Regions from separate parts of the Streptomyces sp. 3MP-14 genome, predicted to be linked through region 2. Evidence: riboswitches for the same ligand, from Rfam matches in the RefSeq annotation. Region 2 holds a riboswitch; each other region holds the start of a gene.
What was found. Region 2 has a riboswitch for cyclic di-AMP ahead of FH609_RS20860 (M23 family metallopeptidase). Riboswitches for the same ligand answer to the same signal wherever they lie in the genome.
Positions count from the first base shown of each region.

Region 1 (9,485 bases), on a different contig from region 2:
ACGGTTCACGAGACCCTCGACGAGGCCCTGGCCGGTCCACCGGGCGACTGACGCCACGGCGGGGGCCGCTGTACGCGGCCATCCCCGCCCGTCACACTGGTTCGGACAGCGCACGTCGGAGCGTGTCGCCCCGCCCGAGCGATTGCCCCGAAGGGGCGGGTGTGCGACCCGCGCCTCCGGGCAGGAGACCACTCGACGCGATGCCGGACCGACCGGACCGAACGGAACGAACCCGGCACCCGGCTGGTTCGAGGAAACGCCGCCCAGGACGACGGGGCGCGAAGATGGCTGAGAAGGCTAGGGGAGGCGTGCATGGGGACGACTCGACCGCGCCCCGCTGATGACCAGGGTGCGCAGCGACACCGGGTGGCCCCCGCCGAGGAGCCGGTTCGACAGGTGCGCAGGCTTCGGCTGATCGGCACGGGCGGAGTGGTCTCCAAGGCCCGCGAGTTCACGCGCCAGGCGCTCCATGACTGGGGCTGGCTGCCGGCCGTGAACGAGGAACAGTTCGCCGCCGTCGAGGACGTGCTGCTGGTCGTCTCCGAGCTGGTGACCAACGCCTGTCTGCACGCCGGCGGCCCGGAGGAGCTGCGGATAGGCCGAGGAACCAAGCTGATCCGGATCGAGGTGCTGGACCGGGGCGCCGGCACCCCCGCGCTGCGGACCACCCGGATGCCGGGCCGTCCCGGCGGGCACGGCATGTTCATCGTCCAGCGGCTCTGCCTCGACTGGGGCGTGGTGCACGAGCCCGACGCGGCGGGCAAGACGGTCTGGGCCGAGCTGGGGGCGCCGGTCCCCGACTGACGGGCTCCGGCTGACGGCCTCCGGTTGACGGCCTCCGGCTGTGACGGGCTCCGGCTGACGGCCCGTTCCCGACTGACGGTCCGTTCCCCGCCCTTCCTCCGGGACCTGCCATGCCCGGGTGGCGCGGGCGTCTACCATCAGCGCATGACCCGTGTGCTGCTCGCCGAGGACGACGCATCCATCTCGGAGCCGCTGGCCCGTGCCCTGCGCCGCGAGGGATACGAGGTGGAGGTGCGCGAGGACGGCCCCGAGGCACTGCGGGCGGGACTGCGCGGGGACGTCGACCTGGTGGTGCTTGACCTCGGACTTCCCGGGATGGACGGCCTGGAGGTCTGTCGCCGGCTGCGCACCGAGGGCCTCGGCCTGCCGGTGCTGGTGCTGACCGCCCGCGCCGACGAGGTGGACACCGTGGTGGGCCTGGACGCCGGGGCCGACGACTATGTCACCAAGCCCTTCCGGCTGGCCGAACTGCTGGCCCGGGTCCGGGCCCTGCTGCGCCGGGGGAACGCGGAGAGCGGCCCGGCCCCCGCCGTGCACGGCATCAGGATCGACGTGGAGTCGCACCGCGCCTGGATGGGCGAGGACGAGCTGCACCTGACGGCCAAGGAGTTCGACCTGCTGCGGGTCCTGGTGCGGGACGCGGGCCGGGTGGTCACCAGGGAGCAGCTGATGCGGGAGGTCTGGGACACCACCTGGTGGTCCTCGACCAAGACGCTGGACATGCACATCTCCTGGCTGCGCAAGAAGCTCGGCGACGACGCGGCCAACCCGCGCTACATCGTCACCGTTCGGGGAGTGGGATTCCGCTTCGAGAAGAGCTGAGACGAGGCCGCCGTGCGCCGTCGTCTGATCAACTCCACGCTCGCGGTCGTCCTGGTGGTGATCGCCGTCTTCGGCGTCTCACTGTTCCTCGTGGAGACCAGGACCATCGAGGCCAGCGCCAGGGACCGGCTGGAGTCCGAGACCGCCCGCCTGCTGGCGGACGTGGAGAGCCGGATCGCCTCCGGGGAGCCGGTCACCGCCGAGGACATGGCCGCTTCGGCGCCGCCCGACCGGCAGGTGCTGATCGAACTCGTCGGGCAGCCGCCGATCCGGCTCGGCCCCGAGGCCGGCGAGAACCCGATGGAGAGCGCCCAGGCCGGGGCGAACGGCGAGCGGGTCGTGGTGCGCCAGCCCAGGAGCGTGGTCAGCGACGAGATCGGCCGGATGCTGATGATCATCCTCGTGGTTTCCCTGCTGGCCGTGGCCGCCGCCGCGCTGCTCGCGGTGCGGCAGGCCCGGCGGGTCTCCGCGCCGCTGACCGACCTCGCCGAGACCGCCGAACGGCTCGGCTCGGGCGACCCGCGCCCGCGCCATCGCCGGTACGGGGTGCCGGAGTTGGACCGGGTGGCCGATGTGCTGGACGCCAGCGCCGAGCGGATCGCCCGGATGCTGACCGCCGAGCGGCGGCTGGCCGCCGACGCCTCCCACCAGCTGCGCACCCCGTTGACCGCGCTGTCCATGCGGCTTGAGGAGATCATCGCCACCGAGGACCGGGACACGGTCAAGGAGGAGGCGACGGTCGCCCTGGTCCAGGTCGAGCGGCTGACCGACGTGGTGCAGCGGCTGCTGACCAACTCCCGCGATCCGCGCCTGGGTTCGGCCGTCGGCTTCGACCTGGACGAGGTGGTGGCCCAGCAGGTGGAGGAGTGGCGGCCGGCCTACCGGGGCGCGGGGCGGGCCATCGTGCACTCGGGCAAGCAGGGGCTGCGCGCGGTCGGCACCCCGGGCGCGGTCGCCCAGGTGGTGGCGACGCTGGTGGAGAACTCCCTGATGCACGGCGCGGGAACGGTCGCGCTGCGCACCCGGGTCGCCGGGAACCAGGTGGTGGTCGAGGTCACGGACGAGGGCCCGGGGGTGCCGAAGGAACTGGGCGCGCGGGTCTTCGAACGCACGGTCAGCGGCCGGAACTCGACCGGCCTCGGGCTGGCCGTCGCCCGCGACCTGGCCGAGGCGGACGGCGGGCGGCTGGAGCTGCTGGGGCTCTCGCCGCCGGTGTTCGCGCTCTTCCTCAGCCGCGAGATGGAGGACCAGGACCCGGCGGGCTGAACGAGGGCCCGGCTGAACGACGGGCGGCCCGGCCGGGCGGCCCGGCTCAGCGCGCGCCGGAGCCGACCGGCAGTGGCTCGTCGCTCGCCTCCCGGGCCCGCCCCGAGCGGCGGAAGACCCAGGTCCGGTACGACCAGAAGCGGAACAGCGAGCCCATGCCGAGGCCGATCACGTTCTTCGCCAAATTGTCGGCGAGCGGCGAGGTGAGGCCGAGGCCGTAGTGGGAGAGGGCCAGCACGCCGTTCTCGATGACCATCCCGACGCAGGAGAACAGCACGAACAGCGCGATCTCGCGGCGCCGGCCCGAGCGGTCGCGGTGGCGGTAGGTCCAGTAGCGGTTGCCGACGTAGTTGGTGCAGATGGCGGCCGAGGTGGCGATGACCCCGGAGCGGATCGGGGCCAGGCCCAGCACCTGGGAGCAGACGTTGAAGACGACCACGTTGACCAGGAAGCCGAACGCGCCGACCGTGCCGAACTTCGCCGCCTCCCTCGCGACCCCGCGCACCCGGTCCCGGAGCGGACGCCCCTCCTTCATGTGCGCCATGCTAATCCGCCCCTACGACAACGGCCCGTTGTGCGGCTCACCCGGCGTCGACCACCCGGACGTCGAAGACGAGGTCCGTCTCCGGCTCGTACTCGCCACGGAAGAGGCGGGTCACGGCGATCTCGGTCTCGCCGGCGGCGACCGCCTCGAAGTGCAGCAGCCGGGTGCCGCCGGTGCCGGGCTCGTCGCCGTCGGAGTCGTAGCGATCCCCGTCGGCCCGCACCACGGCCTCGTCCGGCTCCGGGTCGATGAGGGTCCACTCCCAACCGATGGACGGGTTCTCGCCCAGGGCGAGAACGAACGTTTCGCCGGCGGTGACCTCGATCGGCGCGTCGGCGTCCGCGTCGGTGAACCGCTGCTGCTCCGGCTCGTCGTCCTGGCAGGCGGTGCCGGTGAGCAGCAGCGCCAACGCGGCCAGCGGGGCGAGCAGCAGCCGGCGCGCGCGGGCTCCCCGGCCTCGCGTCGCCCCGCCGGCCGTGCCGTTGCCACCGTTCACGTCGTTCACGCTTCTCATCTCGTCCCCGCGCCTTCCCCGTCGTGCTCCGGGTTGTCTCATTCTGTGCTGCCGCCCCCGCGCGCTCGGCGCCTCGGGTGGCCTTCGCGGTCGCGAACCATCGGCGACCACCGGCAGAGACGTGGCCACGGGCCGTCGCGGTTCCGGGCCCCCGCCGGCGCGGAACGGGGGCCGGATACGCTGGGGCGCGTGACATTTCCCGTGGTCGGCATGGTCGGAGGCGGTCAGCTCGCCCGAATGACCCATGAGGCGGGCATCCCGCTCGGCATCACCTTCCGTCTGCTCAGCGACACCCCGCAGGACTCGGCGGCGCGGGTGGTGAACGATGTGGTGGTCGGCGACTACCGCGATCTGGCCACCCTGCGCGCCTTCGCCAAGGGGTGCGATGTGATCACCTTCGATCACGAACATGTGCCGACGGAACATCTGCGCGCGCTGGAGGCCGACGGCATCCCGGTGCGCCCCGGGCCCGACGCGCTGGTGCACGCCCAGGACAAGGGCGTGATGCGTGCCCGGCTCACCGCGCTGGGCGTGGACTGCCCGCGCCACCGGATCGTGACCGACCCGTCCGACGTGGCCCGCTTCGCGGCCGAGGTCGGCGGCTTCCCCGTGGTGCTGAAGACGGTGCGCGGCGGCTACGACGGCAAGGGCGTGTGGCTGGTGCGCTCCGAGGCGGAGGCGGGCGACGCCTTCCGCGCCGGGGTGCCCGTGCTGGGCGAGGAGCGGGTGGACTTCCGCCGCGAGTTGGCGGCCAACGTGGTGCGTTCCCCACACGGCCAGGCCGTGGCCTACCCGGTGGTCGAGTCCCGGCAGGTGGACGGCGTCTGCGACACGGTGATCGCGCCCGCGCCCGACCTCGCGCCCCGACTCTCCGCCCACGCCCAGGAGATGGCGCTGCGGATCGCCGCCGAGCTGGGGGTGGTGGGCCATCTGGCGGTCGAGCTGTTCGAGACGCGGGACGGCCGGGTGCTGGTCAACGAGCTGGCGATGCGCCCGCACAACTCCGGCCACTGGACCCAGGACGGCGCGGTGACCTCGCAGTTCGCCAACCATCTGCGGGCCGTGCTCGACCTGCCGCTGGGCGACCCCAGGCCCCGCGCGCCCTGGACGGTGATGTCCAACGTGCTGGGCGGGGAGTACCCGGAGATGTATCCGGCCTATCTGCACTGCATGGCCAGGGACCCGGCCCTGAAGATCCACATGTATGGCAAGGACGTCAGGCCGGGCCGCAAGGTGGGGCATGTCACCACGTTCGGCGACGACCTGCCCGACGTGATCGAACGCGCCCGCCACGCCGCCGACTACCTTCGCGGCCTGATCGACGAGTGAACGACCTGCGAACGATCCGCGCAACGACCGCCGAGACGACGAATGGTGAGGCATGAGCGACAGCCCGGCGCCCCAGGTGGGCATCGTGATGGGTTCCGACTCCGACTGGCCGGTGATGCGGGCGGCGGCCGAGGCGCTCGACGAGTTCGGCGTCCGCTATGAGGCCGATGTGGTCTCGGCGCACCGGATGCCCACCGAGATGGTCACCTACGGGCAGGATGCCGCCGAACGCGGTCTCTCGGTGATCATCGCCGGGGCCGGAGGGGCCGCTCATCTGCCAGGAATGCTCGCCTCGTTGACTCCGCTGCCGGTGATCGGCGTCCCGGTGCCCCTGAAACACCTGGACGGGATGGACTCGTTGCTCTCCATCGTGCAGATGCCCGCCGGGGTGCCGGTGGCCACCGTCTCCGTCGGCGGCGCCCGCAACGCGGGGCTGCTCGCGGCCCGCATCCTGGGCGCGGCCGACCCGGCGCTGCGCGCCCGGATGCGCGCGTTCCAGGACGAACTGCGCGAGCAGGCCACGGAGAAGGGCCGCCGGCTGCGCGCCTCCCTGGCCACGGCGACCAACGGCGCCGAGGGGCAGGCCCGATGAGCGCCGCCGCCGACCGGCTGGCCGAGGCGCGGTCGCTGCTCGCCGAGCACCCGCTGGTCGACGGGCACAACGACCTGCCCTGGGCGCTGCGCGAGACCGTGGGCTACGACCTGGACCTGGCCGACATCGCCGGCGACCTGACCGGCCGCCTCCACACCGACCTGCGCCGGCTGCGGGCCGGCGGCGTCGGCGCGCAGTTCTGGTCGGTCTATGTGCCGGCCGAGCTGAGCGGCGACCACGCCGTCAGCGCCTGCCTCGAACAGATCGACGTGGTCGGCCGGTTGCTGGACCGCTACCCGACCGACCTGACCCGGGCGCTGACCGCCGACGACATGGTCGCGGCCAGGGCGCAGGGCCGGATCGCCTCGCTGATGGGCGCCGAGGGCGGCCATTCCATCAACAACTCGCTGGCGACGCTGCGCGCCTTTCACCGGCTCGGCGTGCGCTATATGACGCTGACGCACAACTCCACGATCGACTGGGCGGATTCCGCCACCGACGAGCCACGGCACGGCGGCCTCACGGCCTTCGGCGCCGAGGTGGTGCGGGAGATGAACCGCGTCGGAATGCTGGTCGATCTCAGCCATGTCTCCGCCGACGTGATGCGGGACGCGCTGCGGATCTCCGAGGCGCCGGTGCTTTTCTCGCATTCCTCGGCGCGCGCGATCTGCGACCACCCGCGCAATGTGCCGGACGACGTGCTGGCGGCGCTTCCCGCCAACGGCGGGGTCGCGATGGCCACGTTCGTGCCCAAGTTCGTGCTGCCCGAGGCGATCGAGTGGACCCGCCGGGCCGACGCGAACATGACGGCCAACGGCTTCCATCCGCTGGACACCACGGAGCCGGCGATGCGGGTGCAGCGCGCGTTCGAGGAGGCCAACCCGCGCCCGTTGGCCACCCCAGCGACCGTGGCCGACCACCTCGACCACATGCGGGAGGTGGCCGGCGTCGACCACATCGGGATCGGCGGGGACTACGACGGGACCGCGTTCCTGCCGCAGGGCCTGGAGGACGTCTCCGGCTATCCGCTGCTGATCGCCGAGCTGTTGGAACGCGGCTGGTCGCACGCCGACCTGGCCAGGCTGACCTGGGAGAACGCCGTGCGGGTGCTGCGCGACGCGGAGACCGTGGCCGCCGATCTGGCGAGCCGGCGCGGGCCGTCGATCGCGACCATCGCGAGCCTGGACGGCCAGGAAAGCGGACAATCAACTCAAAGGTGAGATAGTGCCCGGCGGCGGCCGGCCCGTGACCGAACTCACGGGCCGGCCGCCGTTCCTTTCCGTTCCCGACCGCTTCGCCGGTCGGCCGCCCCACGAAGTGTCCCTTTCCGGCAAGCAGTTGACGCTTTCCCGCAAACGGCCCGCCGCCTACCGTGCGGAAAACGATCAGAACGCAGCGTCATATGCCGCCGTCGGTGATATTCGGGTCACGTTCCCGGCGTTCCCGCTTTCTTGTCCGATGCGAATTCCCGGGTTTAACGTTCGGTCCGCGTCGCATTCGCGGCGAACCGCTCCGGACGCCGAATCCTGTCACCGGAAGCGGGAACGTGGTCATTCCGTCTGACAGGAGCGGGGGACCCAATTCCGCCGGATCTCGTGCGATCTCCGGCTAGGGGTGAAGTCACGGCAGAACCCGGCGCCCAGGCGCGTCGCGGCCGGCCGTGGCCGGGCGACTCCGGCCCGAACCCGACAGCTGACCTCGCAGGCGTCGGAGAGGAGACCCCATGTCCGGAACCGGACGCCACCGCCGTCAGCCGTCCCGCCGCGTGTCCCGCGCCGCCGCGCTGCTCACCACCGGGGCCGCCGGCCTCGCCCTGCCCCTGCTCGCCGCCGGCGCCGCCAGCGCCGCGCCCGCCGACTACACCGTCGAGGGCGGCGACACCCTGTACCGCATAGCCGCCGACCACGACATCGAGGGCGGCTGGGAGCAGCTCTACGAGGCCAACCGCGACGTCATCGGCGACGACCCGGGCCACATCGCCCCCGGCCTCACCCTGTCCCTGGACCTCGGGGACGCCGAGGCCGAAGAGCCGGCCGAGCCCGCCCCGAGCGGCGACTACGTGGCCCCCGTGGCCGGCGTGAGCGGCGGCGGCTACGGCAACGCCGGCGCGCTGTGGTCCTCCGGCTACCACACCGGCGCCGACTTCCCCGTCTCGACCGGCACCCCGGTGGTCTCGATCGCCGCCGGCGAGGTGGTGACCGCCGGCAGCGGCGGCTCCTACGGCAACGAGGTCGTGGTGCGGCACGCCGACGGCCACTACAGCCAGTACGCCCACCTGTCCTCGCTCTCGGTGAGCGTCGGCCAGTCGGTCGGCGCCGGCGACCAGTTGGGCCTCTCCGGCGCCACCGGCAACGTGACCGGCCCGCACCTGCACTTCGAGGTGCGCACCGGCCCGTCCTACGGCTCGGACATCGACCCGCTGGCCTACCTGCGCGAGCACGGCGTCAGCATCTGAGCGTTCGCGCTCCGGGGCGAGCGCGGGGCGGGGCCGGTGGAGGCCGGCCCCGCCCCGCGCGTTCCCCGGGACCGGTTCAGTCGGTGAGCCGCTGGAAGCGGCGGATGGCCAGCGGCGCGAACACCGCCACCATCACCACCGGCCAGGCCACCGCCAGCAGCAGCGCGTTCTCAGCCGCCCAGGAGTCGCCGCCCAGACCCGGGTTCCCGAACAGCTCGCGGATCGCGGCCACCGTCGCCGAGAGCGGGTTCCACTCCGCGATGCCGCCCAGCCAGCCCGGCATCAGCTCGGGCGCGACAAAGACGCTGGACAGCGCCGTCAGCGGGAAGGCCAACGGGAAGATCACCGTGCCGACCGTGTCCGGGTTGGGCAGCAGCAGGCCGATGTAGATGCCGATCCAGGACATCGCCACCCGCAGCAGCAGCACCAGGCCGACCGCCGCCAGCGCGAGCCCGACGCCCCGGTGCCACTCCCAGCCGACCAGCAGGCCGCAGACCACCAGCACGGTCATCTCCAGCAGCGCGCGCAGCAGATCGGCCAGGCACCGGCCGACCAGCAGTGCCGACCTGGCCATCGGCATCGACCGGAAGCGGTCCACCACGCCCCGGCTGACGTCGAACGCCAGCGAGGTTCCCGTCGCCCCCATCCCGTAGAGCATGGTCATGGCGAAGACACCGGGGAGCAGGAACTCGCGGTAGTTCCCGCCGCCGGGGACCTGCATCCCGCTGCCGAAGACATAGCCGAAGACCAGCACGAACAGGATCGGCAGGCTGAAGTAGAGGGAGATCTCCTCGGGGCTGCGCGCCAGTTGGGCCATGTTCCGCCGGGTCATCACCAGGCCGTCCGAGACCGCGACCCGGGGCCCGCGCCGCGCGCGCCCCTGCCAGCGGGCCTCGCCCGGATCGTTCCCTGGCGCGTTCCCTGGCGCGTTCGTGAGGGCGTGCGTGCTCATGCCGCGGCTCCTTCCCGTTCGGCGTTCATGACGTCGTTCCTCGGGCGGTCGGCGTCGTTCGTCGGGCGCCCGGTGAGGTGGAGGAACACCTCGTCCAGGGTCGGCCGCCTGGTGCCCAGGTCCTCGACGACCAGCCCGGCCGCGCGCAGCGCGGCGGCCACGTCGGTCAGCGCGCGCACCCGGTCGTCCACCTCGGCCACCGCCCGC
Region 1 covers NZ_VDLZ02000007.1:341,023-350,507, forward strand. Annotated here, with positions in the region: gene FH609_RS14520 (STAS domain-containing protein) at 1-51, shown strand, start outside; gene FH609_RS14525 (ATP-binding protein) at 313-804, shown strand; gene FH609_RS14530 (response regulator transcription factor) at 949-1,626, shown strand; gene FH609_RS14535 (ATP-binding protein) at 1,639-2,892, shown strand; gene FH609_RS14540 (GtrA family protein) at 2,939-3,427, opposite strand; gene FH609_RS14545 (protease inhibitor I42 family protein) at 3,474-3,950, opposite strand; gene FH609_RS14550 (5-(carboxyamino)imidazole ribonucleotide synthase) at 4,140-5,279, shown strand; gene purE (5-(carboxyamino)imidazole ribonucleotide mutase) at 5,332-5,871, shown strand; gene FH609_RS14560 (dipeptidase) at 5,868-7,091, shown strand; cyclic di-AMP (ydaO/yuaA leader) riboswitch at 7,379-7,593, shown strand; gene FH609_RS14565 (LysM peptidoglycan-binding domain-containing M23 family metallopeptidase) at 7,595-8,326, shown strand; gene FH609_RS14570 (ABC transporter permease) at 8,403-9,278, opposite strand; gene FH609_RS14575 (ATP-binding cassette domain-containing protein) at 9,275-9,485, opposite strand, start outside.
Region 1: it holds a riboswitch for cyclic di-AMP, as region 2 does, so the genes downstream of both, FH609_RS14565 (LysM peptidoglycan-binding domain-containing M23 family metallopeptidase) here and FH609_RS20860 (M23 family metallopeptidase) in region 2, are expected to answer to the same signal.

Region 2 (9,485 bases):
CCACCGCCCGAAGCGCCGCGCGCCCGCCGGCGCTTCGGGCGCCCGGTTTCCGCGCCGTGCGGCCCAGGAAAGGCTGCCGGTGGGCAGCGTGGCGCTGCCGTCCCGTGGGAACGCAGGGGGTCCGATGAGGCGGTACGGGAAGCGGCCGGTGGTGGGTTCTGGGGTGCCCGCTCGGCTCTCCCAGGGCGTGTCGTGGCTGATACGCGGCGGTCGGTCGGGCATCGCCTGATCAGCGCATCGGTGCCGCACGGCCGCAGGCCGGCCGTGCCGTGGCGCGGCCGGGCTGCTGGGGCCCGGCCGCGCCCTGCTGACCGGGTCGCGCGCCACGCTCGCCGGTCGCACAGTGGGAAGGTGCGGACGCGAGATCCCGGCGCTGGTTGGTGGCGGCTGTACCCCGCGGTGCCGGGGGCGCTGCTCGCCGTCGGCGGCCTGTTGGACTTCGTGACGCCGCCGCATGTCACGCTCACCCCCTTCTATGTGGCCGCGCCGATCGCGGCCGCGCCCGTGCTGTCCCTCTGGGCGACCGGGATCTACGGGGTGTTGGCGACGCTGCTGGTCGTCGTCGAGATGCTGCGGATCGCCCCCATCGGCGCCGAGGCCACGATCAAGGTCGGCACCGTGACCTCGATGGGCCTGTTCGCGCTGCTGCTCAACCGGATGCTGTCCCGCAGGGACGAGCGGGTGGCCTCGGCGCGCCGGATCGCCGAGACGGTGCAGCGGGCCGTGGTGCCCGAGCCGCCGGGCCGGGTCGGCCGGCTGCGGGTCGCGGCCCGCTACCGCGCCGCGCAACGGAACGCGCTGATCGGCGGCGACCTCTACTCGGTGCGGGAGACGCCGCACGGGGTGCGGATGCTGGTGGGCGACGTGCGGGGCAAGGGCCTGGGCGCGACCGAGGTGGTGGCGGTGCTGCTCGGCGCGTTCCGCGAGGCCGCCGAGAGCGAGGCCGAACTGGGCGCGGTCGCCTCCCGGATGGAGGACACCCTGCTGCGGGAGCGGCGCAACCGCCCCGACCTGGAGTCCAACGAGGGCTTCACCACCGCCGTCCTCGTCGAGCTGCCCGACGACCCGCCGCTGCGGCTGCGCATGATCAACCGGGGCCACCCGCCGCCGGTGCTGCTGCACCCGGGCGGCCAGGCCCGCTACCTCTCCGGGGACGCCGCGCTGCCGCTGGGCCTGCGAGAGCTGGACGGGCACCGGGACCGGGCCACCACGGCGACGTTCCCGCCCGGCGCGCACCTGCTGCTGTACACGGACGGACTGAGCGAGGCCAGGGACCGGGACGGCGTCTTCTACGACCCCCTCGAACGGCTGCGCGGCCGGCGCTTCGCCACGCCCCGGGTGCTGCTGGACTGGGTGCTCGCCGATGTGCGGCGGCACGCCGGGGGCGGCCTGAAGGACGACCTGGCGGTGCTGGCGGTGCAACATCCCGTTCCCAACGGTCAGGCCGTGGTGCTAAGTTGACCCTCCGTGCCCGGTCGAGGGCACGGTGCGAGGGCTCCGGCGCGGGACGCTCCCGGGGCGCTGGCCGGCAGTGACCTTCAGGCGTGCTCGGGGGGAGGCGTCGCGGTGAGCGAAACCGATCCGGAGGAGCCGACCGCCGGTCCTGACGGTCCGGACGACCCGGACGACCAGGACGGGACGGACCGGGGAGCCCTGCGGCTGCTGATCGACGTGGTCGAGGCGGACCCGGCGGGGGACGACGGCCCGCTGCTGATGGCCTGGCTGCGCGGCGACAGCGATCTGCCGAGGAGGGAACTCGGCTATCTCGACGAGAGGCACGGGATGAGCGGCGGCCGCACGCTCTCCCTCACCGCCTTCCCCGGGCCCGCCGCGTCCGTCGAGGACGGGCTGCACGCGGTGCTGCGCTCGCTCGTCAACCACCTCAGCAACCAGGGGAGGCCGTTGACCCTGCGGGTCGCCCGGGAGGGCGGCGGCACGGTGGCGGTGACCTCACGGGACCGCACCAGGGGCGCGCTGCGGCGGTTGGTCGCCGAACTCGCCGGCGGCCAGGGGCCGGGCGCCGAAGGCGGCGCCGACCGGGACGGCGACGGCGACCGGGACCGGGACGGCGACGGGGGAGACGACCGGCGGGGACGGGCGTAGGCGGGCGCCCATGACCCAGGAGCTGCCCAACGCCCGACGCTCGCGGGTGCTGCTGATCGGCGCCACCACCTACGAGGACGCCGGCTGGGAGGACATCCCCGGCGTCGCGTACAACCTGTACGAGCTGCGGAACGAGCTGCTGGGGCACGACGAGCACGACAGGAGTGTGCCCAGCCGCGCCCGGCTGCTGCACTCACCCGGCGCCGAGGAGATGAAGGAGCAGATCAGGAGCGCCGCCGGCGCGGCCCGCGACCTGCTGCTGATCTACTTCAGCGGCCACGGCCACCTGCACCTCGACACCAGGGACAACACCACCGAGCTGTACCTGGTGCCCAGCGACTGCCCCCGGGAGCGGGTGTGGGAGCACGCCGTCTCCTACACCTGGCTGCGGAACACCGTGCGCAGCTCGCGCGCCCGCCAGGTGGTGCTGATCCTCGACTGCTGCTACTCGGGCCAGGCGCACCGGGTCGAGGAGCCGGGCCACAGCGCGTTCGCGCTGCTCACCTCGGCGCGGGCGCGCGACGACCAGGACCAGGGCAACGGCGTGGGCCCCACCCCGTTCACCCGGGCGCTGCTGGTCGCGCTGCGGGCCCTGCGCACGGACCGGGGACAGCGGGCCAGGGTCGAGGAACTCCTCGTCCGGATGGCGCAGTTGTCCCTGCGCGACAAGGGGCGGGCGGCCGTCGACGAACTCAGCCACCCCAACGACTGGGAGCCCGCGCTCACCCAGCGGCGCGGCGGCGGGAACATCGTGCTCTCCCATGTCAGCGCGCCGCGCGGCGCCGACCTGCCCGACCGACTGTTCGCCGTCTGGCTGCGGCTGCGCTCCGCCTGGTGGCGGTTCCGCGGGTGGCGCTGGTGGCCGGCGGCCGCCGCCGGGGCCGTGGCGCTGGCGCTGCTGGCGGCGTTGCTCCCCTGGCTGGCCTGGGACCGGTGGCAGGACGGCCGGGCGGCGGCCGAACGCTGCGCCGTTCCGCTCCAGCTGCGGGTGTTGACCACGCCCGAGTACCAGCAGCCGCTCTCCCGGGCGCTCGCCGCGTTCGACGTGGGCGACCTCGACGAGGAGCGGCGGGACCTGGCCCGCGGAATCGGCTCGGGCCGCGACGACTGCCGCCGCGTCGAGGTGCAGGTCTATGGCGCGCCGGGCGCAGCCGTGGTGGACGCCTTCGAGCACTCGGCCGACTGGGCCTCGCCCGGCCGGCCCTGCGCCGAGGAGGAGCGGTCCGAGCCGTGCCGCGAACTCCTGCGCGACGTGGGCCCGTTGCCCGACGTGTGGCTGCCGGCCAGCTCGGCGACGGCCGACCGGGTGCGGCCGGCGACCCGACTGCGGGACAGCCGCGTCGAGTTGGGCGAGCCGACCGAGATCGCCCGGGTGCCGGCCGTGGTGGCGGCCAACGGGACGCTGCCCGACGTGGCACGCACCGGCGAGTCCCTGACCACGCTGCTGGAAGCGGCGGGCGACGTGCGGAGCGCGGCCCCGCAGTCCTCGGACGCCGCGCTGGCCCACGGCATGACGGCCGGCGCCGGCCGGCTGCCCGACCCGGAGCCGGTGCCGGACGACGCCGCGCTCGTCTGCTCGCTGCGCCCCGACGCGCCCTCGCCCGACCTGCTGCTCTCCGAGCGGTCGATGCTGCCGCTGGTCGGCGACCCGCCGGCCGCCTGCCTGCCCGAGGGCGGCTGGCGCGCGACGATGCGGGACCTGTACACCGCCTACTACCCGTCCGACGTCCCGCCGCTGGACCTGAGCTTCGTCCCGGTCCGCTGGCGGGACGCGGACCGGGACGCGGTCGAACGGCAGCTGGCCGTCGAGCTGTTGGGGGCCTGGCTGGCCGGCGAGGCCGGCGGCGAGGCGCTGCGGGCCGAGGGCTTCCGCCGCTGGCAGGACGACGGCTGGCTCCGGGGGCCCGAGCAGTACAACGAGCGCCCCTTCGTCGCCGACCTGCCCCGGGGCGCGGACGTGGCGGACGCGGACCGGGCCGCCGCGCACCTGGCGGAGGTGACCGACGGGGCCGGGCCCAGGGACGTCGTCTTCGTGCTGGACGTCTCCAACTCGGTGCTGGGCCCCGACGGCCGGCTGTCCACCGTCCGGGAGAGCCTGCGGCAGGCGATCGGCGCCCTCACCGACGAGGACCGGTTCGCGGTGCTCACCACGCCGGGCGCGGACGACGTCCCCTACGGCGTGGCGCTCGACCTGGGCCCGCCGACCGGCGACCGGACCGCGCGCGCCCTGGACGCGCTGACCGAGGTGCGGGGCGACGTGCGGCTCCAGGAGCCGATGGCCGAGGCCGCCGCGCTGCTGACGGCCGCCCAACGTCCGGACGCCGCCGGCCTGTTGGTGGTGATCACCGACGACGGCCATCGCACCGACCCGCAGGCCGCGCTGGCCGCCGTGCGCGAGGAGGACACCACGCTGGTGGTGTCGGTGCTCGACGGCGGCTGCGACCGGCCGGTGATCCAGGCGCTGACCACGGCCGCGACCTGCCTGGACGACGCGGTCAACCAGCCGGTGCAGCTGGCGGCCAAGCTGCGGGTCCTGGGCGAGGGGTGAGCGTGGCGATGCGTCGAGGCGTTCCGACGGCGGCCTGCGCGCTGCTGCTCGCCACGGCCTGCGTCGCCGGCGGCGGCTCCGCGCCGCCGGTCACGCCGGGCCCGACCCCGCCCGACGACGTGCCGCTGGTGGTGGTCAGCGCCGCCGACCTGAGCAGCCCGGACCAGAGCGGGGTGCGCCAGTCGCTGATCGACGAGTGGAACGAGGACAGCCCGGTCAAGGCCCGGCTGGTGGAGCTGCCCAGCACGGACGGGGACGCCCGCGCCGAGGTGTTGGCCGGCCTCCAGTCGGGCGCGGCCGAGTACGACGTGCTGAACCTCGACATCACCTGGATACCGGAGTTCGCCGAGGCCGGGCTGCTGCGCCCGCTGGACGAGGAGCGGTTCGGCGCGCTCGACTTCGTCGCCGACATCGAGGAGACCGGTCGCTGGGACGACGAGCTGTACGCCGTCCCGTTCAACACGGACGTCGGGCTGCTCTACTACCGCAGGGACCTCACGGAGACGATGGACCTGGGGGCCGACTCGCTGCCGGAGATGTACACCGGCCGGCCGGGAGGCCAGTCGACGCCCACCTATGTCACCCAGCTGCGGCCCTACGAGGGGCTCACGGTCAACGTGCTGGAGGCGATGTGGCGGGCCGCCCCCGATGCCCGGCTGGTCGACGACTCCGGCGCTTACGTCGGCACAACCGCCGTGCTGGAGGCGGGACTTGAGGAACTCCTCGCGATCACCGACGAGAGCCACCTCGCCGCCGCCTCCTATGGCGCCGACGAGAGCGGCACGTTGGAGGAGTTCGCCGGCGAGGACCGGGGCGCCGCGCTGATGCGCAACTGGCCGTTCGCGCTCAACCGGGTCGCTGACCGGCTGGTCGCCGAGGGCGTCCCGTTCGGCGTGACCCGGCTGCCGGGGCCGGCCGCGCTCGGCGGGCAGAGTCTGGCGGTGGCCGCGAGCAGCCCCAGGGCCGAGGCCGCCCAGGAGCTGATCAGGTTCCTCACCGGCGAACCCGCTTCCCAGGAACGGCTGTTGGCCGCCGGCTTCGCGCCCGCGCTCAGCGAGGCGTACCAACTCCCGGACGACGCCGGGGAGATCGCCTGCGAGGACGAGCTGAGGGTGGAGACGCCCGACGCCCCGGGCCCGGTCGGCCAGCGGTCCGAGGAGGCCGGCGACGAGCCGCTGTGGCGCCCCGACCCGAGGGACTACGCCACCCTGCTGTGGTGCGCCGTCCACGAGGCGCGCGGCCGCCCGGCCACGCCCTACTACCGGCAGTTCTCCCGGGTGATCGAGGAGGAGGTGACCCGGCTGCTCGCCGGCGGTGCCGGGTCGGCCGGCGGGGTCGAGGACGCGGCCCAACGCATCGACAGCCGACTGGAGTTGGCGCTCCGGGGCCGAACGTACCAGCCGCCTCGTTCGACCCCTTCTTCCCACTGACATCACCGAGGGTGAGAGACAGGACCCGCTCCGCATAACGATTGATGCACTATCAGAATGCGACCCAGCCCACACTGGTTTGAAATTTTGCCCGTTTTGCGGGAGTTGATCGCCGAAGGTCCCGCTGTTCCTCGCGGGTTTTTCCCGGCAGCACTTGGAATCCGGCGGTCCCGTCTATTAACGTTCGATAACGCAACGCGGTAGTCACCCCCGCCGCAAGAGGTGGGGCCGCGTCGCATCGCCGAATCCGGCAGGTGCGCCACCAACGCACCAAAGGAACCGGGGAACCACCACTTGGGGTGAATCGGACGGCCGGGGGGACCACCGCCAGCCGCCCGTAGGAGACCTTCCTGCTCCGAACCCGTCAGCTAACCCGGTAGGTGAGAGGGAAGGAAAGGAGAACGCCCCTGTGGCGTCGAACCGGCACGCCTCCGTGGACTCCCTGGACGCCCCCCCACGGGAGCGCACCACCCCCCAGGAGGACGGATATCTCCACGCCGCCCCCTACGGGACCCACCCCACGTACTACGGCCCCCGCGTCACGGACGACGAGGCCCTTCCCGAGTGGAACCCCGGCGAGGAGACCCTCCGCCCGGTCCGTGGCCGGCACCGCGTGGCCCGCCAGCGCGGCGGCACCATCGCCCGCAGCCGCGCCGTGCTCGGCGTGGGCGTCATCGCCGCCGTCGGCGCCGGCGGCATGGCCACCGCCAACGACAACGGCGCCGGCTCCGTCCCCGGGATGAGCGGCGCGGCCGACACCGTCGCCCAACTCCCCGTGCTCGGCGCGCTCGTTGACACCGGCAGCAGCGAAGCGGCCGCCAGCACCGCCGTGTTCACCACCGCCGGTCTCACCGAGACCGAGGTCGCCTCCGGCCAGGCCGACGCCGGCGAGGCGCTGCGCGCCCGCATCCTCCAGCAGGCCGACCACCAGGAGACCAACGCCGAGACGCGGGCCCGCGCCGAGGCCGTCGCCCAGGCCCAGACCGCCGCCGCCGAACAGGCCGCCGAGCAGGCCGAGGCCGAGCGGATCGCCGAGGAGGAGCGCCAGCGCGCCGAGGAGGAGGAACGCCGCCGCCAGGAGGAGGAGCGCCGGCTCGCCGAGCTGCGCGCCAGCTACACCCTCCCGCTCAGCGACTACCGCCTCACCTCCGGCTTCGGCGAGAGCGGCTCGATGTGGCAGTCCACCCACACCGGCACCGACTTCGCCGCCTCCACCGGCACCCCGGTCAAGAACGTGCACACCGGCACCGTCAAGGAGGCCGCCTGGGCCGGCTCCTACGGCTACCGGATCATCGTCGAGCTGGAGGACGGCACCGAGATCTGGTACTGCCACCTCTCCTCGATGAACGTCTCCACCGGCGCCGAGGTCACCACCAGCGACGTCATCGGCACGGTCGGCTCCACCGGGAACTCCTCGGGTCCCCACCTCCACCTGGAGGTCCGGCCCTCCGGCGGCGACGCCATCGACCCGCTGACCTGGCTGCGCGACAAGGGCCTGTCCGTCTGACCGGCCCCCACCGACGCCGGCGGCTCTGGCGGCGCCCCCCGACGCCAGGGCCGTCGGCCCCCTCCCGGGGCCTGCTCTTCGGGCCCGCCGCGCGCCCCTCCCCGATCCGGGCCTGTCCCGGGCCGGCGAGGGGCGCGCGCGTGCTCGTTCCGCAATGTTCACCCCGGCGGTGCCCGGCGGAAACGCGGGCGGGGGGAGCGGGCGGGAAGGTCGCGGACATGAAGGCCATCAGAAGGTCCAGGGCCGCCGGCGGAACGGGCACCGCGCACCGGGCGAACCCCTGGCCGGGCAGCGTCGCGCGGGCCGAGGACCTCTTCGCCGGCTGCGTCAGGGAGTGCGCCGGATTCCTCAGCCGGGTCCCGGACGGCATGGGCGGCGCGGGTGGAACGGTCGGAACGGGCGGCGCGGGTGGTGCGGGCGGTGTGGCCGGGCCCGAGACCGGGCGGCTCGTCGCCGCCGTCGGCGAACTGGTGCGGGAACGCGCCGAGATCGAGCCCTGCCAGGACCGCTCGTTCGCCGCGCTGCTGCGCGCCGGGGACGCGGCGATAGCCGCCGGCCAGGTGCGCCTCGCGCGCCGGCTCGCGGACGCGGCGGTCGCGCTGCGCACCCGCTCGGCCGCCGCGTGGCTGCTGCGGGGGCGCGCGCTCTCGGTCGACGGGCGCGTGCGCGAGGCGAGCGATGCCTACCGGCGCCACCGCGCCCTCGCCGAGGACGACGCGCCGGAGCGCGCGCCGCTGGCGCTCGCGCCCGAACCGATGACCATCGACGGGCTCCGCACCTGGCTCGCCGGCCGCCGCGTCTGCGTGGTCGGCGGCGGCGAGGCCGTCGCCGCGAGCGGCCTCGGGCCGCGCATCGACACCTACGACCTGGTGATGCGGCTCGACTCCCACCCGCTCCACCCGCCGGGCACCGGCGAACGGACCGACCTGCACGCGGTCTCCCACGCCAGCGCGGGGCCGGGCTGGCGCCGCCGCGCCGAGGTCCGGCTGGTCTTCGGCGAACGCGCGGAGCAGTGGGCCGAGGCGGTCAGCCTGCGCCTGGTCCCCGGCGCCCAGAGCTACCTCGGCGACCGCGGCCTGAGCCACCCGGTCCGCGATCCGGCCCTGCTGGCCGAACCCCGCTGGGCGACGGACCCCACCACCGGCTTCTCCCTGATCCGGCTGCTGGACCACCTCGACGTCAACCCGACGATCGACATCGTCGGGCTCGGCCTGCCGGGCCAGCTCCGCCCGGAGGAACACCACTGGCTGCGCGCGAAGGGGACCACGGGAGCCACGGGCGCCTTCGGCGCCGTGGCGGGTTCGGGGTTGATCACGTCCCTCCGTTAGACGCTGGGCGCTGGCCTTTCGGTGACGCGGTGCCGCCGCGCGCGGCGGTTGTCGTGCGGGGCGCTCCGCCGCGCTGCGCGCGGCGGTCGCCGTGCGGGGTGCTTCGCGGCGGGGGGTGATTCGTCGCGCTGCGCGCGGAGGTTGGGGCGGGGGAGGGGCGGGCCGTTCGGACCTTCGTGGTCTGTGGCGCTGCGCGCGGCGGCTGGCGCGCCCGGGAGGTTCCGGTCGTGGGACTGCCGTGCTGCCTGCGGCGGTTGGGCGCTGCGCTGTGCGGCGCTACGGACCGTTGTCGAGTCGGGGGAACGGGGCGCCGTTGAGGCCCCCGACGGGTGGGGGCGCCCGGGGAACTGTCGTGCCGGGCGGGGCGGTTGGGCCGGGAGAAGGGTCGGGGTGTTCGCACCTTGGCGGTCTGTCGTGCTGGGAGAAGGGTCGGGCCGTTCGGACAGCCTTCGGCGGGTTGTCGCGTTGCGCGTGATGGTGGGAGACGTGTCGGTCGTGGATTCGCCGTGCCTCGTCACACAGTTGCCGCCTCGGCGGTTCGCCCGCCGGGTGAGGGCGCGCGCCCAGCG
Region 2 covers NZ_VDLZ02000012.1:229,924-239,408, forward strand. Annotated here, with positions in the region: gene FH609_RS20840 (PP2C family protein-serine/threonine phosphatase) at 352-1,461, shown strand; gene FH609_RS20845 (hypothetical protein) at 1,567-2,103, shown strand; gene FH609_RS20850 (VWA domain-containing protein) at 2,114-4,651, shown strand; gene FH609_RS20855 (extracellular solute-binding protein) at 4,660-6,081, shown strand; cyclic di-AMP (ydaO/yuaA leader) riboswitch at 6,311-6,479, shown strand; gene FH609_RS20860 (M23 family metallopeptidase) at 6,491-7,588, shown strand; gene FH609_RS20865 (glycosyltransferase family 29 protein) at 7,807-8,916, shown strand.

Region 3 (9,485 bases), on a different contig from region 2:
CTGACCGAGACCGCGCACGAGCGGCTGGCGACCATCGCCCAGCACACCGAGATGGGCGCCGGCATGTATGTGGCGATGAAGGACCTGGAGATCAGGGGCGCGGGCAACCTGCTGGGCGGCGAGCAGTCCGGGCACATCTCGGGCGTCGGCTTCGACCTGTATGTGCGGATGGTCGGCGAGGCGGTCGCGGACTACCGGGCGGCGCTGGAGTCCGGCGGCGAGCCGGAGGAGACGCTGCTGGAGGTGAAGGTCGAGCTGCCGGTGGACGCGCACGTTCCGCACGACTACGCGCCGGGCGAACGGCTGCGGCTCCAGGCGTACCGCTCGATCGCCGCCGCCAACACCGAGGAGGACATCGCCGCGGTCCGCGAGGAACTGGCCGACCGCTACGGCCCGTTGCCGGAGCCGGTGGAGAACCTGCTGCTGGTGGCCGGGCTGCGGATGCTCGCCAGGTCGTGCGGTGTGGGCGACATCACGCTCCAGGGCAGCCGGATCAGGTTCTCGCCGGTCGAGCTGCGGGAGTCCCAGGAACTGCGGCTGAAGCGGCTCTACCCGGGCGCGGTGATCAAGGCGGCGACCAGGCAGGTGCTGGTGCCCCGGCCGACGACGGCCCGGGTGGGCGGCAAGCCGCTGACGGGGCGGGAACTGCTGGCCTGGACCGGGGAGTTCCTCACCACGATCCCGGGGAGCTGAGCGGAGAACCGGGAGCCGGGCTCCCCCGCCAGGACTCGAACCTGGACACTACGAGTCAAAGTCGTATGTGCTGCCAATTACACCACGGGGGAAGGCGCGTCCACGGGGCGCCGGTTGACCGGGGCCGCCCGAACGACCCCCACACTATGCCAGCCCGGCGGCCCGCGTCGCGACGGCATACCCCTGGCTGGGGCGCACCGGGCGTACCCTGGGCGGTGGCCGGCCCGCGCCGGCCCCGGGAGGTGGGGCCCTCCCGATCCCAACCGCGGCACCGGCGCCGCCAACGGTCCCTGCTCGTGATCATCGCGCCCGCCCGCCGGGCGCGACATCGACGTGTGGGGAGTCGCACCGTGACCGCCGAAGAGCCGTTCGCCGAGGGCCCGTTGGGCCCGTCGCACCGGGGCCCGTCGGACAAGGGCCGCCGGGCCGTCGAGCCCGAGCCGATCGACCCGGACCTGCCGGCGCCGCCGCCCGTTCCGCCGCTGCCGACCGTGCTCGCGGTCGTCGCCGTCGGCGGCTCGCTCGGCGCGCTGGCCCGCTACGGCGCCGCGCTCCGCTGGCCGACGCCGCCCGGCGCCTTCCCCTGGACCACGCTGGTCGTCAACGTGCTGGGCTGCCTGCTGATCGGCGGCCTGCTGGTCGCCCTCACCGAGGTCTGGGCGGCCCACCCGCTGCTGCGGCCGTTTCTGGCCACCGGGGTGCTGGGCGGGTTCACCACCCTGTCCACCTATGCCGTCGAGGTCGAAACGCTGCTGCGCGACGGGCGGGTGGCGGCCGGCCTCGGGGTGCTGGGCGGCACCCTGGTCCTCGCGCTGCTCGCCGTCACCCTGGGCGCCTGGGGCGCCCGCCGGCTGGCGCGCCCACTTCTCGCGCGCCGGGGAGCGCGCGCCGGCGGCGGGAACGGGGGCGCGCGATGAGCGGCTGGCTGCTGGTGGCGCTGGGCGGCGCGGTGGGCGCGCCGCTGCGCTACGCCGTGGACCGGGGGCTGCGGCGCTGGCACGACGGTCCTTTTCCCTGGGGCACCCTGCTGGTCAACCTCGCCGGCTCGCTGGTGCTCGGCGCGCTCACCGGCGCGCTGCTCGCCGGGGCGGCCGGCGAACGGCTCGGGCTGCTGCTGGGCACCGGCTTCTGCGGCGCGTTGACCACCTACTCGACGTTCTCCTACGAGACCCTGCGGCTGGCCGAGACCGGCCGCCGGCCGGCGGCGTTCGGCAATGTGCTGGCCTCGGTCGGCGGCGGGCTCGGCGCCGCGTACGCCGGCCACGCGCTGGGGCTGCTGTGGTGGGGGTGAACGTCGCGGCGTCCCGCCGGTGAACGCGCCCGCCGCCCCGTTGCCGGCCGGGTTTCCGCCCGACGGAAAACCGCGCCGCCCGCGCCCGTAGGCTGGTCGTCATGGATGCGAAGGGGGCGCCCACGGCCGGAGGGGACTTCCGCCTGCTGTGGTGGACGCGACGGCGCAGCGTGGCGCTGGACGCGGGGCTCGCGGTGGTCTCGGCCGTCGAGTGCGCGGTCCAGGGGGTGGGCTTCGCCGACCGGACCGGACTCCCGGTCGGGCTGGTCGTGGTTCCGGGCGCGCTGGCCGGGCTGGCGCTGCTGGTGCGGCGGCGCTGGCCGCTGGCCGTGATCCTCATCTCGATCGCCGTGCTGCCGGCCAACATGGGCGCCGTGCTGGCGCTCGTCGGCCTCTACACGCTGGCCACCACGGACGCGCCCCGCCGGGTGATCGCCGCGCTGGCCTGCATGGAGGGCCTGGGCACGGTCATCGTCACCTATCTGCTGCTGGACAACGACCCGGCGATCAGGGAGCAGGCCGTCCCGGTCTGGTTCCGGCCGCTGGTGGCGTTGCTCTTCGGCGTGGCCTCGGTGGTGCCGCCGGTGTTGCTGGGGATGTATGTCCGGGCCAGGCGGCGGTTGGTGGAGACCCTGCGCGACCGGGCGCTCGGCCTGGAGCGCGAGCTGGGGCTGCTGGCCGAGCGGGCCGAGGAGCGCGCCGAGTGGGCGCGCGACGAGGAACGGCGGCGCATCGCCCGGGAGATGCACGACGTGGTGGCGCACCGGGTGAGCCTGATGGTGGTGCACGCCGCCGCCGTGCAGGCGGTGGCGCCCAAGGACCCGGAGAAGGCCGCGCGGAACGCCTCGCTGATCGGCGACATGGGCCGCCAGGCGCTGACCGAGCTGCGCACCATGCTGGGCGTGCTCCGCGCCGCGCCGGCCGGACCGACCGGCGCCTCGGACGCGTCCCGCGCCTCCCGGCTGGCCGAGATCGCCTCGGGCGCCGGCCAGGGCGAGGCGGCGGAGGCCCGGACGCCCGACGAGGGGCGCCAGCCGCCCGGGCCCGCCGGCAACGGCGAGGGGCCCCGGCTCACCGGGCTGCGCGCCCTGGTCGAGGAGTCGCGGGCGGCGGGGATGCGGGTGGAGCTGGCCGTCGAGGGCGAGCACCGCGACTATCCGGAGCAGGTGGAGTCGACGGCCTACCGGGTGGTCCAGGAGGCGCTGACCAATGTGCACAAGCACGCGGCCGGCGCCGCCGCCTGGGTGCGGCTGGCGCACCGGGACGGCGAGGTCGCCGTGCAGGTGCGCAACGAGGCCCCCGACGGCGCCGCCCGCCGCCCCGACGAGGCCAGGCTGCCCAGCGGCGGCAACGGCCTGGTCGGGATGCGGGAGCGGGTGACGGCGCTGGGCGGCGGCTTCGTCTCCGGCCCGACCGACGAGGGCGGCTTCCGCGTCTCGGCGGTGATCCCGGACCGGCCCGGGGAGCGCGCGGGTGGCTGAGTGCGCCGCCGGGCAGCGTGCCCGCGAACGGGAACGAGCCGGCGTGCGGGACGGCGCGCACGCGGGCGCGGACCCCTGCCCCGCGCACGCCGGCGCGGGGGAGCGACCGGCGCTGTTCGGACCCGACTTCCTGGCCGACCCCTACCCCGCCTACGCGTGGCTGCGCGAGCACGCGCCCGTGCACCGGGCGACCCTGCCCAGCGGCGTCGAGGCCTGGCTGGTGACCCGCTACCGGGACGCCCGCGCGGCCCTGGCCGACCCCAGGCTCAGCAAGAACCCGTCCCGGCACAGCGCCGACCGGCACGCCGCGGGCCGGGTCGGCATCCCCGGCGAGCGCGGCGCCGGGCTGATGACGCACCTCCTCAACATCGACCCGCCCGACCACACCCGGCTGCGCCGACTGGTCTCGCAGGCGTTCACCCCGCGCCGGGTCGCCGCGTTCGAGCCCCGGGTGCGGGAGTTGACCGAGCGGCTGGTCGACGGCTTCGCGGAGCGCGGATCGGCCGACCTGATCGACGAGTTCGCGTTCCCGCTGCCCATCTACGCCATCTGCGACCTGCTGGGCGTGCCGGCCGAGGACCAGGACGACTTCCGCTCCTGGGCCGGCATGATGCTGCACACCAGCGGCAAGCGGGGCGGCGTGGGGCGCGCGGTGAAGCGGATGCGCGGCTATCTCGCGGAGTTGATCCACCGTAAGCGCCTGGCGCCGGGCGACGACCTGATCTCCGGGCTGATCCGCGCCTCCGATCACGGCGAGCAGCTGACCGAGGACGAGGCGGCGGCGATGGCGTTCATCCTGCTCTTCGCCGGCTTCGAGACCACGGTCAACCTGATCGGGAACGGCGTGCACGCGCTGCTGCGTCACCCTGAGCAACTGGCCCTGCTGCGCGCCGGGCTGGCGGCCGGCGACGAGCGGCTGTTGGCCACGGCGGTCGAGGAACTGCTCCGCTTCGACGGCCCCGTCGAGCTGGCGACCTGGCGCTTCGCCACCGAACGGCTCACCCTGGGCGGGCAGTTGGTGGAGTCCGGCGAGCCGGTGCTGGTGGTGCTCGCGGCGGCCGACCGGGACCCGGAGCGCTTCGAGGCCCCGAACACCCTGGATCTGCGCCGAGTTGACAACCCCCATCTCGGCTACGGCCACGGCATCCACTACTGTCTGGGCGCACCCCTGGCCAGGGCGGAGGCGCGAACGGCCTTCGCGGTGCTGCTGCGAAGGCTGCCGGATCTGCGGTGGGCGAGCGGTGCGCCCGAGCCGCGCTGGCGCGGTGGGCTGATCATGCGTGGACTGCGCTCGCTGCCCGTGGAGTTCACGCCGGCGCGCGTGACGGGGCGTCAGTAGTGTGATCCGCGCGTGATCTGCGTGGGATCGGCTTGTGATCGTGCGGTGGGGACGGCTAGGTTCCCCTCAACCGCAACAGTGTTCGTTTGGGAGGGTCCGCAGATGCGCTCCGGGACAGGTCGTCATCGTCGCCCACGGCAGGCTCCTGCCTTCATCGTCGCAGCGGGCGTCACCGGCGCCGGCATCGCCATGCCGCTGCTGAGCGCCGGCTCGGCCTCGGCGGTCGGCGACGAGGCGTGGGACCGGGCGGCGGAGTGCGAGTCCGGCGGCCGGTGGAGCGCCAACGACGGCAACGGTCAGTACGGAGGCTTCCAGTTGACGATCGAACTCTGGGAGGAGTACGGCGGGTTGGAGTTCGCGATCCGGCCCGATCTGGCCAGCCGCGCCCAGCAGATATCCGTGGCCGAGCGGATCATGGCCGGGATGGGCCGGGGCGCGCTGCCCGGCTGCGGGCTGGCCAGCGGGGTGTGGCAGGAGTACCGCCAGGAGCAGCGCGAGGAGATCGACCGCGCCGAGGAGGCCGAGGAGGCCCAGGCGGAGGAGGAGATCGGCGCCTCGCCCGAGGACTCGTCGGACGGCACCGACGAGCGCCCGGGGGACGCGACGCCGGAGCCCGAGCCGGTCGAGGAGACCCCCGAGGCGGGGGACCAGCCGGACGAGGGGCGGGCCGGCGATCTGCCGGACGAGCGGCCCGAGTCGGAGGGCAACGGCCGGCACCGGGGCGACCCCGACCCGGCGGAGACTGGCGAGGCCGGCGAGGCCGAGCGCCAGCGCGACGAGGCGCGCGGCGACCGGTCCGACGAGCGGGCCGACGCGGGTGGGGGAACGAACGGCGACTATCGGGTGATTCCGGGCGACACCCTCTCGCAGATCGCCCTGGACCATGACATCTCGGGCGGCTGGCCCGCCCTCTACCGGGCGAACGAATCGGTCATTGGGGACGACCCAGACTTTATTCTCCCCGGCCAGCAGCTGGACTTGACCGCCAGCGGTCGCTAAGCGGCGCGCGCCGGGCGGCTCTTGGGTCGCCTGGCGCGCCCCGGCCCGCGAGCGCCTGGTGTGTGACGATCCTCTCGGTCCGTCGCGGAGTGTCCCGCTCCTCCCAACCACCCCTTTTCCTCGCTGACCTGCGAGAAGGTGTCGCCCTCCGGCCAAAGTCGGTCAAGTTGGGGCGATGCGACGATCTTCATCGTTCTTGAATCGTTAGCGCGGGTGTGTTTAGTGTCCCCTCGCCCGGTTTTCCGCCGGGCGTCCGGGGCGTTACGCCGAATCCTGTCGCCGACCCGGGCCACCACGCGCACCACCGCAGACAGGAGCGGGGGACCCAGCACGGTCAACGGCCGCCCCTGGCCGACGTGTCGACCGTGTCCGCCGGACCGGCGCCCTTCGGGCGCCGTGGACGGCTCGGGGTGAAGCCGACAGACCAGCCCAACTGCCCCTGTCGGCCGGGCAACTCACCTGATCCCGAACCCGACAGCTCACCTCGCAGGCGTCCGGTGAGAAGGAACGTCATGCTGTTCTCCGGCACGGGGCGGCACCGCCGTCCCAGCAAGCCCACCCGCATAGCCACCGCCGCCGGCGTCACCGGCGCCGCCGTGGCCATCCCGCTGATCGGCGCCTCCGGCGCCTCGGCCGCCTCCGTGGACACCTGGGACGCCGTCGCCCAGTGCGAGTCCGGCGGCGACTGGTCCATCAACACCGGCAACGGCTACTACGGCGGCCTCCAGTTCTCCCAGTCCAGCTGGGAGGCGGCCGGCGGCACCCAGTACGCGGCGCGCGCCGACCAGGCCACCAAGGAGCAGCAGATCGCCGCCGCCGAGGAGCTGTTGGCGATGCAGGGCCCCGGCGCCTGGCCGGTCTGCGGCGCCCAGGCCGGGCTGACCTCCGGCGGCCCGGCCCCCGAACTCGACACCTCCGGCGGCTCCGCCGAGCAGTCCGCGCCCGAGGAGCAGGCCCCGGAGGCGCAGCCCGAGCCGGAGCAGCCGGTCGAGGCCCAGCCGCGCTCGGCCGAGGCCGGGGACGGCGAGACCTACACCGTCGTCAAGGGCGACACCCTCTCCGCCATCGCCGAGGAGCACGACACCACCTGGCGGCAGATCTGGGCCGACAACGTCGACGTGATCGGCGAGGACCCCAACCTGATCCGCCCCGGTCAGGAGCTGTCCCTCTGATCCGTCACCGTCCCCGGACCTGACGGACGCGTCCCCGTGCCCGGCCGGTGTTCACCGGCCGGGCACCCCGTTTTCTTCAGTGGTTAAACAAAAAGCTTTGCCGTCCCGCAACCCCGGTTGACCAGGCACTTCACCGGGCCTCCCGGCGCGTGACGGGCGCTGGATGACGGCGGCGGGCCGCGAGGCGGTTAGGCTCAGGGCGTCACCTTGGATGAGGTCGACGGGGCGGGCCGGCACAGGTCACGCGCAGGTCGACCACACACTCTGACCCGAAGGAGAACCTCGTGCCGTCCATCGACGTCGTCGTAGCCCGCGAGATCCTGGACTCGCGAGGCAACCCCACGGTCGAGGTCGAGGTGGGCCTCGACGACGGCTCCACCGGCCGCGCCGCCGTCCCCTCCGGCGCCTCCACCGGCGCCTTCGAGGCGCTGGAGCTGCGCGACGGCGACGCCAACCGGTACCTCGGCAAGGGCGTGGAGAAGGCCGTGCTCGCCGTCATCGAGCAGATCGGCCCCGAGCTGGTCGGCTACGACGCCACCGAGCAGCGCCTGATCGACCAGGCGATGTTCGACCTGGACGCGACCCCGGACAAGTCCTCGCTCGGCGCCAACGCCATCCTCGGCGTCTCGCTGGCCGTCGCCCACGCCGCCTCCGAGTCCCGCGACCTGCTGCTCTTCCGCTACCTCGGCGGCCCCAACGCGCACCTGCTGCCGGTGCCGATGATGAACATCCTCAACGGCGGTGCCCACGCGGACTCCAACGTCGACATCCAGGAGTTCATGATCGCCCCGATCGGCGCGGAGTCCTTCTCCGAGGCCGTCCGCTGGGGCGCGGAGACCTACCACACGCTCAAGAAGGTCCTCAAGGAGCGCGGCCTCGGCACCGGCCTCGGCGACGAGGGCGGCTTCGCCCCCAACCTGTCCTCCAACCGCGAGGCGCTCGACCTGATCGTCGAGGCCATCCAGAAGGCCGGCTACACCCCCGGCCAGGACATCGCGCTGGCCCTGGACGTGGCCGCCACCGAGCTGTACTCGGACGGCTCCTACACCCTGGAGGGCAAGTCCCTCAGCGCCCAGCAGCTCACCGACTACTACGAGGAGTTGGTGGAGGCGTACCCGCTGGTCTCCATCGAGGACCCGCTGTCCGAGGAGGACTGGGACGGCTGGCAGGCGCTGACCGCGCGGCTCGGTGAGAAGGTGCAGATCGTCGGCGACGACCTGTTCGTCACCAACCCCGAGCGGCTCCAGCGCGGCATCGACAACCGGTCCGCCAACGCGCTGCTGGTGAAGGTCAACCAGATCGGCTCGCTCACCGAGACCCTGGACGCCATGGAGCTGGCCCAGCGCAACGGCTTCAAGTGCATGATGTCCCACCGCTCCGGCGAGACCGAGGACGTCACCATCGCCGACCTGGCCGTCGCCACCAACTGCGGCCAGATCAAGACCGGCGCCCCCGCCCGTTCCGAGCGGGTCGCCAAGTACAACCAGCTGCTGCGCATCGAGGAGATCCTCGACGACGCCGCCGTCTACGCCGGCCGCAGCGCCTTCCCGCGCTTCAAGGGCTGACCGCGCGCGGGCGGCCCCGGCGCCCGGCGCGCACCGCCCGCCCGGCGCTCCTCGGCCGCCCGTTCGTGTCCCCCGACCGGTCCCCGCCGTCCGTCCCGTACGGTGGCGGGGACGAGTCGTGGGCAGTCCACGCGAGGGCGACAGGGAGGCGATGTGGCCGCGCAGCGGGACCGGTTCTCCACCGCCACCCGGTTGCGGGCGCTCGGCGAGCAGGCCGCCGCCCGGGTCTACCGGGCGCAGAGCCGCCGGCTCGCCCGGCCGCGCCGGGGCGGCGGCCAGCAGCGGCGCGGCCGGCTCACCGGCAGGGCCGCGCTGCTGGCGCTGGTGGTCTGCTCGTTGGTGGTCGCCCTCGCCTATCCGCTGCGCCAGTACGTGCAGCAGCGCTCGGAGATCTCCGAGCAGCGGCGGCTGGCCAAGGAGGCCGCCGACCGCGTCGAGGAGCTGCGGGACGCCAAGGCCCGCTGGCAGGACGAGGCCTATGTCGAACGGCAGGCCAGGGAGCGGCTGCGCTATGTGCGGCCCGGCGAGATCGGCTATGTCCTGCCCGACGGCGCCCCCGGCGCGGACGCCGGCAGTGACGAACGGCTGCGCACCCGGGGGACGTTGGCGCCCCGCCCCTGGCACCAGAACCTGTGGGACGGCGTCGACCGGGCCGACCGGCCCCGGTGAGCGGCCCGGCCGCCGCGTCCGCGACACTCGTTGTTCCCTGGGAGGCGCCGCTCGCCGCGCCCTCCCGTGAGTTGTCCCCCTGAGAAGAGTTCACCCGTGGAAACCCCGACCCCGACCGACGTTGCGGTGATCGAGGAGCAGCTCGGCCGCCCCCCGCGCGGGCTGCGCGCGGTCGCGCACCGCTGCCCGTGCGGCAACCCCGACGTGGTGGAGACGGCGCCCCGGCTGCCCGACGGCGCCCCGTTCCCCACCACCTACTACCTGACCTGCCCGCGC
Region 3 covers NZ_VDLZ02000007.1:302,004-311,488, forward strand. Annotated here, with positions in the region: gene mfd (transcription-repair coupling factor) at 1-693, shown strand, start outside; tRNA gene FH609_RS14350 (tRNA-Gln) at 714-785, opposite strand; gene FH609_RS31645 (fluoride efflux transporter FluC) at 1,044-1,610, shown strand; gene crcB (fluoride efflux transporter CrcB) at 1,607-1,984, shown strand; gene FH609_RS14365 (sensor histidine kinase) at 2,086-3,465, shown strand; gene FH609_RS14370 (cytochrome P450 family protein) at 3,509-4,804, shown strand; gene FH609_RS32290 (transglycosylase family protein) at 4,907-5,803, shown strand; cyclic di-AMP (ydaO/yuaA leader) riboswitch at 6,164-6,312, shown strand; gene FH609_RS14380 (transglycosylase family protein) at 6,316-6,975, shown strand; gene eno (phosphopyruvate hydratase) at 7,260-8,540, shown strand; gene FH609_RS14390 (FtsB family cell division protein) at 8,694-9,209, shown strand; gene FH609_RS14395 (DUF501 domain-containing protein) at 9,306-9,485, shown strand, end outside.
Region 3: it holds a riboswitch for cyclic di-AMP, as region 2 does, so the genes downstream of both, FH609_RS14380 (transglycosylase family protein) here and FH609_RS20860 (M23 family metallopeptidase) in region 2, are expected to answer to the same signal.